Regions from separate parts of the Hyphomicrobium methylovorum genome, predicted to be linked through region 3. Evidence: riboswitches for the same ligand, from Rfam matches in the RefSeq annotation. Region 3 holds a riboswitch; each other region holds the start of a gene.

Region 1 (3,207 bases), 1.4 Mb from region 3:
ACGCACGGGCGTGTAGTCAGGCATATATGCGTTATCGATCGTTGTGCCGTTGTAGATGGCCGCCAGATTGAGATTTCCGCGCTTGTCGTTGAACGAATAGTTGAGGTCTGCACGGCCGGCATTTCGCGGACGGCGAATTTCTGTAAGTCCGTTTGGTTCGTAAGCCAGCAGCCGCGTATAGCTCATACCGACGCTGAGATCCGGCGTTAGCATTGCACGGCCGGATATTTCCACGCCCTGCCGTTCGCTTTCGCCGTTGAGGTTGATTGGCGTATAGATCCCGCCGACCCGAATGCCGGTGATTTCATTCGTCAGATTGGCGTTGAAGTACGTCACGTCGAGGACTGCACGACCGTTCCACGTTGTGAACTCGACGCCAGCATCCCAGCCGAACGACTCTTCCGGCAGCAGGTTCGGATTGCCCTGGAACTGGCCGAGAATACTACCAAACTGTTCGTACATTCCCGGCAATGTCACAGCCGTGCCGACGCTCGCGTGCGGGCGGGCGCCGATCTCGGGAAGCCGCAGAGACACGGCCGCGTGCCACGTCGTGTAGTCTGCGAAGCTATCGTTGTCGTCATGCCGGACGCTAACGGTAGGGAACAAACGGTCGAAATATTCGCCGCGATATTCGCCGACGTACGCCATGCGATCGCGTTTGCGTTCGAGGCCATCCGTATAAAGCGAAATCGGCGTGAAGGCTTCGTCCTCATACTGGGCCATGCCGGTCACGCTGTTGCGGAAGTCTCTGGCACCGAAGCGATACGTCGCGAGATAACCGAACTTGTTGGCTTCGCTTTCGTTTGTCGAGGGGCCGTAGTCACCACCGTCATGAGAGCTGGTCGTATTGCGCGTTGCGCGCAAGACCTGCGTGAATGCGCCGTCAAACGAGTCCCACGTCAGATTGGCGCCGCTCAGCCAGATGCTCGTCTTGTTATGGAAATTGCCGTCAATCGCCATCAAGTATGGCTGGCCGGGCGCATAACCGAAATCGTCGTACTTAAGATTCTTATCGATGTGGTGGAGCGTGAAGTCGAGCGTCACACCCTTCAAGAGCTGCGCGCCGCCACGCACGTTCAGCGTGCTGATTCGCGTCGGGTCGTTCTCATGACCAACGGGCGAGATGTCGAAGCCGTCGACCTCGCGAGAACCGCCGCTGAGAGAGAACCAAACTTTGTCGTTGCCAGCCGAGACGCGTGCGAAGGCTTCCCGCGTTCCCATGCTGCCGCCTTCGGCGCGTGCTACGACCGTCAACGGGCCTTTGCCGTTCTTCGTGATGACGTTGATTACGCCGCCGATGGCCTTCGATCCGCCGATGCCGCTCTGGCCGCCGCGGATGATTTCGATGCGATCGATATCGTCAACGAGAAGGTTGGAAAAATCGAATTCGCCATTTGCCGTGTCGGACGCGTCGATGCCGTCGATCAAGACGAGTGTTTGATTTCCTTCGGCGCCACGGATGCGGACTTGCGTCAAGCTACCTGGACTGCCCGTGCGGCTGACTGAGACGCCGGGCTGGCTTCGCAGCGCGTCGGCGACGTAGCGTATTTCTTGCGCCTTCAACTGGGCCGCGGAAATGACGGTGACGGACGAGCCGATTTGGTCGGCCGGCACGCCGCTGATGGTTTCGGTTGCCGAAGCGCCCGCTCCTCCCTCGCCCCCGTCTACGGCGACGGGCGGGGCATCCGAATTGGACGGCGGCACGCCGACGACAACGTCCTTTCCAGCCGCACGCCTCACGGCGATCTTCGGCTTTTCGACGGTTGCACCTTCGACGACGATCGGGGGCAATTCGGTGGTCGCCAAGTCGGTCGACTGGGCGTGTGCTTCAACGGCCGCGAAGCTGATCGACATACTCGCGAGTGCCGCACTGGCGGCGCAAATACTGGTTCGGCGCAACATAAAGTCCCCCTCGGTGGATTCGACCGAAGAGGGAGCGCAGGGCAGGTGAACAGTCGCGATTAAGGGCGAACGGACTTACGGCGCGGCCGCTATGCCACGCGCGACTCAGGTTCCGTTAAAACAAAAATTCCCCACCACGCGACATTCATGACCTGACGTGACTCCCCTTCGGTTGACACATCAGCCGCCGCTACGGGACTCCGTTCTGCCGCGCCCCACGCACGGAAGATGGGCAGCTTGTGGCGGCAGGTCTCCTGACTCGCGGCTCTGGCGCTTTCTCCCGCCTTCCCGGGCCTCTTCCGAGGCTTCAGTGGCATATCAGGAGTAAGCTTGCCGCTTACAGTTGCGGGGGCAGTCGCGGCATTGACACTGGCGTGTCGCACCGCATTCCCTCTTGTTGCAGCAAGCTTTTCACCTGTTGCAACACCGTCACGCGGCCATTCAAAGTTACCGCCTCGGGTAAGTCAATTGGCCTTCGAGGCTGAGCATATATCGGCCGTCGGGCTAGATGCGGATTTGTCACTATGCTGAGAAGGCTCGGACTTCCGTCCGGGTGGAGCGATGCGGGGGATCGCCGTAGCTTCCTTGTAAAACATCGATAGGGATTATATGTTTGTGCTATCTCGACTCACCTCAAGGCGACCCGGATGCGATTGACACTTCATGCCGACTATTCCTTGCGCGTTCTTATGCACGCAGGGTTGAAGGGGGCTGAACTGTCGACCATCAGCGAGATCGCAGAGCGGTTCGACATTTCCCGGAGCCATCTGATGAAGGTGGTGCATCACCTGGGGCAGCTTGGGTATCTCGAGACGGTGCAAGGTAAAAAGGGCGGCTTCCGGCTGCTCCGCCGCCCGCAGCAAATCAACGTCGGCACCGTCATACGCGATACCGAGCAGGAACTGGACGTTATCGGTTGCATGAACCAACCGGGCTATTGCCGCATCCAACCGGCCTGCATCCTTCGCCGCGCCCTGCATGATGCAACGAATGCATTTCTGGCCTCTCTCGATCAGTACACGCTTGAAGACCTGATTCGGCCGAAACGTGCGCTTGCAAGACTTCTCGACCTCGATCCAGACCCGCCGTCCTCAACCCCGCCGAATTGAAAGCGACCTGCGAGGTCTGAAACGGTCGACTTCTCCGCCATCCGACGCGGTGCGGCAGACTGCTCACCATAACATGCAAATGATTTACATGTTTGAATGAGTGGCGTATAAACGGCGTCCAAAACGAGATTGGTTGGACGCCCATGAAAGCTCGACTGTCGGTTCGGCAACTTGTTATCGGGATGATGTCTATCGG
Region 2 (3,207 bases), 1.4 Mb from region 3:
GCTGGAATCCGCTGAGCCCGACACTCTCGTGTCCGTCACCAACGCAGCGCAGGCGGCAGGTCTCTCGGTCTCTCGCTTGCAGCATCTCTTCAGCGAAGAGATGGGCGTTTCGTTCCGGCGCTATCGTGCCTGGGTTCGCATGCTTCGCGCAATCGATGAAATCGCTGCTGGCTCAAGCTTCACCGAAGCAGCACACGCCGCAGGCTTTGCCGACCAATCCCACTTCGCTCACGATTTCCGGAAAACATTCGGTGCGCCTGCGTCCCGAAGCTTGACGAACGTTCGCGTATAGAGCCGCCGCCTTTCCGGAACGAATAGGCTCAGGTCTTCTTTTTCTTCGTGGCGTTCGCTTCACGCTCGAGCAGCACCTGCTTGCGCTCGACGCCCCATCGATAGCCTGAAATACCGCCGTCGCTGCGAATAACGCGGTGGCAAGGAATGGCAAGAGCGATCTCATTCGCTGCACAGGCGCCAGCAACTGCGCGCACCGCTTTCGGCATACCGATCTGTGCAGCGATCTCGGCGTATGTTGCCGTCATGCCGAATGGAATTTCTCGGAGCGCCTGCCAGACGCGATGCTGAAAGGCCGTGCCGCGAATGTCGAGCGGAAGATTGAAATCCTTCCCGGGCCTTTCGACCAAGCCGACGACCTGAGCAACGATGGCTTCGAATTCGCTGTCGCCCCCGATCAGAGTCGCATTGGGAAAGCGGCGCTCAAGATCGTGCACGAGTTCGCGCGGATCATCACTCAGAGTTATCGCCGAAATGCCTTTGGCGCTCGCCGCAACCAGAACAGCGCCAAGCGAACACTGCCCCACCGCGAACCGAATTTCGGTATTGGCTCCGCCAGAGCGGAAGTCAGTCGGCGTCATGCCAAGCACGTCCGGCGCGTCGGCATAAAAGCGGCCGCTGGAATTAAACCCCGCGTCGTATAACGCCTCTGTCACAGAAGAACTCTGCTTGAGATTATCTCGAACGCGCTTCTGGCGATTTGCAATTGCGTAGGCCTTTGGTGTCACTCCGGTGACGATCTTGAAAATGCGATGGAAGTGAAACGAGCTAAGACCAGCATTGGCGGCAAGGGTTTCGAGACTCGGCTGATCGTCCGCAGTCTCGATTGTGCGACACGCAGCCGCGATCATCTCCGCGTAGTGTTTATGAAGCGGCGGCTCCGTCGGCCGGCAGCGCTTACACGGCCGAAAGCCAGCGGCTTCTGCATCCGCAGCAGACGCATAGAATCGGACGTTCTCACGCTTGGCCAGACGCGATGGGCACGCAGGCCGACAAAAGACACCTGTCGTCGCAACCGAATAAACGAACTGGCCGTCAAAGCTGGCGTCGCGTGTTTTCACGGCGTTCCAACACGTCTCATCCGTCATCGAAGACGATTTCAGAGTCTTGGATTTCGGAACCGCGAGGGCCATTGCCGTTGCTCTCTCTGCCAACATGCATGAAACATAGGAGCTTGCCGCATACTCTGCACTTCGTTCCTTGCGATCAAATCAATTGGCACGACGGAGCCCAAAGCGCGGGGTGTTGCTAGAGACACAACCGCTCAAACAATCGGCCGACGTCAATTGACAGGCCTATTGATATGGCCAATCTGTTCACGTCGGTTCCCTTCGGGGAAACAATAGGGAATGCGGTACTGGCTCTCGCCAAAAGCCGCAGCTGCCCCCGCAACTGTAAGCGGCGAGACGTCGGCGATATTACCACTGGGAGCGAGAGTTTCTGGGAAGGTAGTCCGGAAGTCTAAGACCCGCGAGCCAGGAGACCTGCCGACAGTCGTGGTCACACGCGAGAACGCGTCGGGCGGGGTGCCTCGATCGTTGGCGAATGAACGCGTCCGCGCGCTCAAACGGCTTCGCTCGCGGTGACGTGCCCATTTGTACGTCAGGACTGTCATGTCTTCTCTGTTTTCTCGCGCGGGCTCCGTTTCCGAACGGCGTCGCTTGCTCGCCTCAATTTCCTTTGTCGCTCTCTCTTCTTGCTTCGGATTTAGCGCAAGCGCACAGGACGCATCGCCGCCAGCCGAGGAAGGGACGCCAAGCGCGAACTCTTCGTCCGTTCCACTACCGAGCGTCGTCGTCTCGACCCAGCAAAAAAAGAAGCCAACGACCAAGAAGAAAAAAGTCGTTCAATCGCCCGCGGCGGAAGCTTCTGAGAATCCAACCGTTGTGGGCAACAACGGCAATGAAACCGATGCCACGAATGAGTCCAGGGAAACAAATCCGTCTGGCCTGAACCTTTCGAAGCCCGCAACGAGCGGCAGCCGCCTCGGCCTAACGCCTCTCGAAACGCCCGCCAGCGTCGAAGTGATCTCTGGCGAGACGATCCGCGAACGGGGCCAGACGAGCGTCGTCGATGCCGTTACGCAGAACGCGGCTGGCTTTACATCTACGGCTTCTCCAGGCAACGGCGGAACCGGTCTCGCAACGCGCGGCTTCTCGGGCCACGGTTCCGTCATGCAGCTCTACGACGGCACACGCATGTACGTCGGTTCTGGCACCGTTACATTTCCATTCAACACCTGGACTGCGGATCGCATCGAAGTTCTGCGTGGACCGGCATCCGTGCTCTATGGCGAAGGTGCAATCGGCGGCGTCATCAACGTCGTTCCGAAAAAGCCGACGGACTATTTCGTCAACGAAGCGGAAGTCGCCGTCGGCACGGATTTTTCGCGTCGTATCGGGCTCGGTTCCGGCGGACCGATCAACGACCGGCTGTCGTACCGGATCGACGTTGCGGGCGAACAGTCTGATGGCTGGCTAAAGCAGGAAGGCGAGTTTCAGAATCTAGCCTTGTCTGGTGCCGTTAAGCTCAAGGCCGCGCCGGGACTGACATTCACTCTATCGAACGACTACGGCTACCAGGAGCCATTGCGCTACTTCGGTATGCCATTCATCGACGGGCGTATGGATAAACGCATCCGCTTCAAGAATTTCAACGTCGAGGACAGCGAGGTCCGTTATCGCGACAACTGGACTCAATTCAAGACAGAGTGGCAGGCAAACGACGCTCTCACATTCCGCAACACCGCCTATCGGCTCACCAGCCATCGGCATTGGCGCAATATCGAAAACTACGCCTATGTCTCTAATCTCGCTGATCCCCATTATGGCCAGATCAAGCGCGACGACTATATCGAGATCTACCACAATCAGGAGCAGATCGGTGATCGCTTCGACGCAACGCTCAGGCACTCGC
Region 3 (3,207 bases):
CGAAAGCGCGTTCAGCGGCGGCGATGTCTCGCGCCTTGTCCTGCGTCTCCCAGGTGAAGCCTTCTCCCATCGTGTGCCAGGAAACCTGATCACCGAAGCGTTCGAGCGCGGTACGTTCGCCGGTGTGCCACGCACCCTTGATGAACTGCACGACGCCGACTTTCCAGCCGTGCCCGAGTGCACGCAACACGAGGCCGAACGCCGCCGTCGATTTGCCCTTGCCGGGGCCGGTGTGAATGAGCAGCACACCTTTTTCGACCGTTTTGGACGCGACTTCCGCATCCTGCAGGGCTTTGCGTTTCGCCATCTTCGCTTTGTGGCGATCGGCGTCTTCGGTCGTCGTATGGTTCTCGGTCACGATTAGCCTTTCAGTGTCAGCGGAAGACCTGCGGCGATGAAGAGCACGCGGTCGGCGACGGTTGCGAGGCGTTGGTTCAATCGTCCGGCTTCGTCGCGAAAGCGGCGCGCCAGCGCGTTGTCGGGCACGATGCCGAGGCCTACCTCGTTCGACACCATGATACAGGGTGCGGTCCGTTTGGCGAGTGCGGCGATCAAGAGGTCGGTTTCGTGCGGGATGTTTCTTTCGGCGTGCATCAAGTTCGAGAGCCAGAGCGTCAGGCAATCGACAAGGCAGGGGAGGGATGCGGTCTGGTTAGCCAAAGCGTCGGCAAGGTCCAGGGGCACTTCGAATTGCTGCCAACCGGCGCCGCGGCGTGCGCGATGGGTTGCAATCCGATCGCGCATTTCATCGTCGAAAGCTTCGGCCGTTGCGACATAGGCCCAAGGCGGGGGCAGTGCGGTCAATAGACGCTCGGCATGCGTGCTCTTGCCTGAACGTGCGCCGCCCAGAACGAGTGTTAGCGGGGGGCACGTCATGGAAGGCGGCATGGGGTTACCGTTGCGGCGCTTGGCGATTGACGAAGCATGGGGCGTCACTTATCCGTTGAGGCGATGGTCCCTCGCAAGAGGGTTCTAAGGGAATGCGGTTTCACTCCGCAGCTGCCCCCGCAACTGTAAGCGGCGAGCATCCAGCAAATGTACCACTGGGATACGTCCCGGGAAGGTTGCCGGATGCCGCGACCCGCGAGCCAGGAAACCTGCCATCATTTATTGAAACCGGCGCCGGTGGGGCGCGGAAAGGTTAAGATGCGAACCGTTGTCCGGTGCTGCAGACCATTTCCCTCGCCGCCACGCCCGCACCATAAATCCGGCCAGGAGACTGCTGCATGAGCCCGCGTAAGGTTCCTATTACGATCGTCACCGGTTTTCTTGGTTCGGGAAAGACGACGCTCGTTCGTCATGCTCTCGAAAATGCTGAGGGGCGGAGATTGGCGCTGATCGTCAACGAGTTCGGTGACGTCGGTGTGGACGGCACCATTCTGCGCTCGTGCGGTATCGAGAACTGCCCGGAAGAGAATATCGTCGAGCTGACGAACGGTTGCCTTTGCTGCACGGTCGCGGACGATTTCGTGCCGACGCTCGAAGCATTGCTGTCGCGTAGTCCCGCTCCGGATCACATCATCGTCGAGACGTCGGGTTTGGCTCTGCCGAAGCCGTTGCTCAAGGCGTTCGAGTGGCCGGATATTCGCAATCGCGTGACGGTGGATGGAGTTGTGACCGTGGTTGACGGTCCGGCTGTTCGCGCGGGTCGCTTTGCCGACGATCCTGAGAAGGTTGCTGCGCAGCGTGCGGAAGACGAGTCCATCGATCACGACAATCCGCTTGAAGAGGTTTACGAGGATCAGCTGCTCTGCGCCGATCTCATCGTGCTGAATAAGACGGATCTTCTGACGGACGATGAAGCGGCGTCCGTTTCTGCCGAAATCAAGAATAGCGTGCCGCGCGCGATCAAGATCGTGGCGACGCGTGAGGGACGCGTGGCGCCGAGTGTGCTGCTCGGTCTTTCGGCCGCCGCTGAGAACGATCTCGCCGCCCGACCGTCGCATCATGACGATATGCCCGATCATGACCACGACGATTTCGAGACGTTCATTGTCGAGGTGCCGGAACTGACGTCGCCAGCCGATCTCACGGCGCGGGCTCAGGATGTGGCGAAGACGCATGATGTGCTCCGCATCAAGGGATATGCGGCAGTCCAGGGCAAGCCGATGCGGCTTCTGCTGCAAGGCGTCGGCGAGCGGGTCGATACGCGCTATGAACGCGCCTGGACCGCGGAAGAAAAACGTATCGGGCGTCTGGTCGTCATTGGCCAGAAGGGACTGAACCGTGACGCGATTGCGCGCGCTCTCACGGGCGCTGGCTAATGCATCTGGTCGTGCGCGAGAGTCGGGATCTCGATGAGGCCGCTGCGCCTCAGGATCTCGCGCTCGCGCCGGCAGATCTCGTCGTCCTGTCGTTTTCAGACTCCGATTTGGCGATGGCCGCGGCAGCATTTTGCGATGTGCCGCAGGACGAGCGTCCGAGCTTGAGCTTCGCAAACCTCAATACGTTGCGGCACCCGATGTCGGTCGATCTGTTTCTCGACGCGACTGTGAAGGGATCGCGTGCGGTTCTGGTGCGGCTGCTTGGTGGGCTCGATTATTGGCGCTACGGCGGCGAACAGTTGAGCCGCAGGTGTCGCGAGTTGGGCGTCGCGCTGGCAATCGTGCCTGGCGATGGCCGTCCCGATATGCGTCTTGCGGCACTTTCGACTGTTGCAGCTGATGATCTCGCACGTCTCGAAGCGTTACTCGATGACGGTGGCGCGGAGAATGTGCGCAGTGCTCTCCGAAGCTTGCTGTCGCGCGCACGCGGCGAAGCTTCGCCAATGCCAGAGGTTCGCACGACGCCGCAATTCGGGTGTTATCGTGCTGCGGATGCGGGCAAGACGGCTGGGGCTTCTGCCGCTATCGTTTTCTATCGTTCACACCTGACGGCTGGTGATATTGCGCCGATCGAGAAGCTCGCAGAAGCGCTCGAAGCGCGCGGCATGGGAGCGACGTTACTCTACGTGCCGAGTTTGCGCGCGCCTGACGCGGCTGTCTGGCTTGCGGGCGAACTGAAGCGGCTCAATCCAAGCGTGGTCGTCAACGCGACGGCGTTTTCGGCGCGCGAGGATGATACGTCTCCGCTCGACGCTGGCGATTGTCCAGTGCTGCAGGTAGCGATGACGAACGCGCCGGAGACCTTGTGGAATCAATCACAGCGCGGCGTCAGTGCGTCCGACCTTGCGATGCACGTCGTTCTGCCGGAACTCGACGGCAGGAT
Region 4 (3,207 bases), 910 kb from region 3:
GAGCGCGCACGGATGCTGGACACACCCGCGTCTCCCGTCCACTTCATTATCGGCACCGACGAAGCGCACCTTCGGCAAGAACTGCAGCAGTTCAACAATGTATTGCTGTGGTCGCTTGGTGGGTTTGCCGCTTCCATGATTTCAGCTGCGGTGCTGCTGTTGTTTTACGCCATGACCCCGTTCTCTCAACTTCGCGAAGGGCTGGCGGCGGTGCGCTCGGGCTCGGCGGCGTCGATGAAGGGCAAGTTTCCGGAAGAGGTTCAGCCGCTGATCGACGACCTCAATGGTCTGCTGCAGTCATCCAGCGAGCAGATCGGACGGGCGCGCGCGCAAGCGGGAAATATTGCACACGGTCTGAAGACGCCTCTGGCAATCCTGGTCGATGAGGCGGAGCAGCTCAATCGGCGCGGCGAAACCGAAACCGCTTCCGTTATCCGCGACCAATGCCGACGCATGCAAAGCCATATCGATTATCAGATCGCGCGAGCGCGCATTGCTGCGACACGCGCACGACCTGGTACCCTGTCGTCCTTGTCCGACGTCGCAACGGCGGTCACGGCCGCGCTCTCTCGCCTTTATGTCGATCGCGGCGTCGTCATCCGCAACGACATTCCGGATCGCGTCATGGTTGCGGCCGAACGCGAAGACTTGAACGAGTTGCTGGCGAACATCGTCGACAACGCTTTGAGGCACGCTCGAAGCGTCGTTCGCCTCGGGATTGATGGCGATTATTCGCGCCAGCTAAAATTTGTCGTCGAGGATGATGGCCCAGGCCTGCCGCCTGAAGCGTGGAAGATCGTTTTCAATATCGGAACGCAATGGGAAAGCGACAATCAGGGCTCGGGTCTTGGATTGGCGATTGTGCGCGATCTCGCTCAGCTGTACGGCGGCGATGTTGAGCTTGGCCGATCAGACCTGGGCGGCCTCAAAGTCACGATCCAATTGCCCGTTCCTGATCGCGGCGCTTTCCTTGTCAAAAAATAGTATGCATCCGCTCGTAGCAATCGGCCGTGGCCAAACGGCGCTGCGGAGACTGTAGAGTTGTAACGACGCAGTCGCTAACATCTCTCAAATTGCACGCCTGATCATTGAAGGGAATGGACTATGGAGAGGCCTGCCGCATTGGCGCCCGAGCTTGTGAGCGAATTCGTCCGGAAGGCGCATAGCGATATCGATCGCGTGCGAGAGCTGCTTGCGATCGAGCCCAAGCTCGTCAACGCGAGCTGGGATTGGGGCGGCGGAGATTTCGAATCCGGGCTTGGTGCAGCCGCTCACACCGGCGGCCGAGACATGGCGCTGCTTCTGATCGAACACGGCGCGCGCCTTGATATCTTTGCAGCCGCCATGCTCGGCAGGCTGGATATTGTCAAGACGGCGCTGGAAGCTTACCCGCAAGCCGCGAAGGCCCCCGGCGCGCACGGCATTCCGTTGCTGACGCATGCAAAGATGGGTGGCGAGCCTGCTCGCGCTGTCTACGAATACCTCGAGTCACTCGGCTAAGTGCAAACAGCTGCGCACTGATAATCCCGTGCGCAGCTTCCTCGCTTGTGACGCTTTGAGCACATGCCCCGGCCATTCGACCGCACGCGCATTGACTCGCCGTGTCATCCGGCGACACCCTATCTTGTCGGTTTCCGCAAGGAATCAATAGGGAATGCGGTGATGGCCTTGTGCCAAATTCCGCGGCTGCCCCCGCAACTGTAAGCGGCAAGCTCTTGACCACTCGCGCCACTGGAGCTGCGTTCCGGGAAGGCAGGTCAAGACGCTAAGACCCGCGAGCCAGGAGACCTGCCGACGGTCGTGGTCACACGCGAGCACGGATCAGACGGGGTGTTCTGATCGTTGACGGCTTGAGCTTGCTATGCGCTCGAGACGCCTTCGCTTGCTGTGACGTGCCACATTCGTCGTCACGCAGGTCCTATGCTCAATTCAATCTCCGGACTCCGGTCCAATGGCCAGACGCATCTGCGTCGCCTCTCGGCGGGTGCAAGCCTTTCCGTCCTCGCTTCGGTCTTTGCGCCGTGCCTCGTCAACGCGCAGCAAGCGGCGCCAAATTCGAGTGATCTGCCGCCTGTCACCGTGCTCGGCACACAGTCTCCGAAGAAGATGGCGAAGGCCAAAAAGCCTTCAACGGTCAAGCAAAAGGCTCCGGCCCAGGCGTCAACCAACACGCAGCCAGCGGAGCCTGTGGTTGATCCTGCCCAAACCGGCGTCAATACGCCGACCAAGCCTGGCCTCAATCTCAGCGTGCCGACCACAGCGGGTAGCCGCCTCAATCTCACGCCGCTCGAAACACCTGCCAGCGTCAGTGTCATTTCCGGCGAAGTCGCGCGCGACCGCGGCCAAGATACCGTGACGGACGCCGTTACGCATAATGCGCCGGGCTTCAGCAGCGTTGCCAATCCGGTTTACGGCCAAGCGTTCGCCAGCCGCGGCTATCAAGGCAATGGCTCAGTCGTGCGGCTTTACGATGGGACGCGCATATCGCCAGGCCGCGGCAACGTCACCTTCCCGTTCAACATGTGGTCCGTCGACCGTATCGAGGTTTTGCACGGTCCGGCTTCGGTTCTCTATGGCCAAGGCGCGATTGGCGGCGTGATCAACGTCGTTCCCAAGAAGCCGATCACGACGCATTACGAAAACGAAGCGCAGGTTTACGTCGACTCGAACCTGGGGCGACGCCTTTCGTTCGATAGCGCTGGTCCGTTGAATGAAGCGCTCTCCTATCGCTTCGATGTCACGGGAGACGCTTCGGAAGGCTGGGTGGATCTTGGGCACTCGGAGAATTTTGGAATTTCCGGCGCATTGAGGCTTCAGGCTGCGCCAGATCTCGTGTTCACGCTGTCGACCGACTACGGCGATCAAAAGCCGATGCGTTATTTTGGAACGCCCTTCCGTGACGGCGAAATCGACAAAAGTCTGCGCGAGAAGAATTATAACGTCTACGACAGCCGAATTCGGTTCAAAGACAACTTCACACAGTTGAAGACGGAATACACGCCAAGCTCCGCGTTGTCGTTCCGTAACATCTCTTACATTTCGTCCAGCAATCGCGAGTGGCGCAACGCGGAGGATTACTTCCTCAATCCGGTCACCGGCGACGTCGACCGGAGCGGCTATATTCATATCGTTCAACAGCAAGATCAGATCGGCACGCGCAACGACGCGACGGTTCGCAGCCGGATCCTAGGATTTGCGAACGAGTCC

Evidence for each region. A riboswitch is a leader RNA that binds a small molecule or an ion and turns the genes downstream of it on or off. The one in region 3 is predicted to bind cobalamin.
Region 1: another riboswitch for cobalamin. It lies ahead of DLM45_RS04295 (TonB-dependent receptor plug domain-containing protein); the one in region 3 lies ahead of cobW (cobalamin biosynthesis protein CobW).
Region 2: another riboswitch for cobalamin. It lies ahead of DLM45_RS04265 (TonB-dependent receptor); the one in region 3 lies ahead of cobW (cobalamin biosynthesis protein CobW).
Region 4: another riboswitch for cobalamin. It lies ahead of DLM45_RS06540 (TonB-dependent receptor); the one in region 3 lies ahead of cobW (cobalamin biosynthesis protein CobW).

Annotation. Positions count from the first base shown of each region.
Region 1 covers NZ_QHJE01000001.1:851,405-854,611, forward strand. The annotation lists gene DLM45_RS04295 (TonB-dependent receptor plug domain-containing protein) at 1-1,902, opposite strand, end outside; cobalamin riboswitch at 2,130-2,348, opposite strand; gene DLM45_RS04300 (RrF2 family transcriptional regulator) at 2,550-3,011, shown strand; gene DLM45_RS04305 (tetratricopeptide repeat protein) at 3,155-3,207, shown strand, end outside.
Region 2 covers NZ_QHJE01000001.1:844,975-848,181, reverse strand. The annotation lists gene DLM45_RS04275 (helix-turn-helix domain-containing protein) at 1-292, shown strand, start outside; gene ada (bifunctional DNA-binding transcriptional regulator/O6-methylguanine-DNA methyltransferase Ada) at 321-1,424, opposite strand; cobalamin riboswitch at 1,597-1,797, shown strand; gene DLM45_RS04265 (TonB-dependent receptor) at 1,905-3,207, shown strand, end outside.
Region 3 covers NZ_QHJE01000001.1:2,247,296-2,250,502, forward strand. The annotation lists gene cobO (cob(I)yrinic acid a,c-diamide adenosyltransferase) at 1-358, opposite strand, end outside; gene cobU (bifunctional adenosylcobinamide kinase/adenosylcobinamide-phosphate guanylyltransferase) at 361-888, opposite strand; cobalamin riboswitch at 936-1,119, shown strand; gene cobW (cobalamin biosynthesis protein CobW) at 1,227-2,264, shown strand; gene cobN (cobaltochelatase subunit CobN) at 2,264-3,207, shown strand, end outside.
Region 4 covers NZ_QHJE01000001.1:1,340,066-1,343,272, forward strand. The annotation lists gene DLM45_RS06530 (sensor histidine kinase) at 1-984, shown strand, start outside; gene DLM45_RS06535 (ankyrin repeat domain-containing protein) at 1,105-1,500, shown strand; cobalamin riboswitch at 1,612-1,810, shown strand; gene DLM45_RS06540 (TonB-dependent receptor) at 1,921-3,207, shown strand, end outside.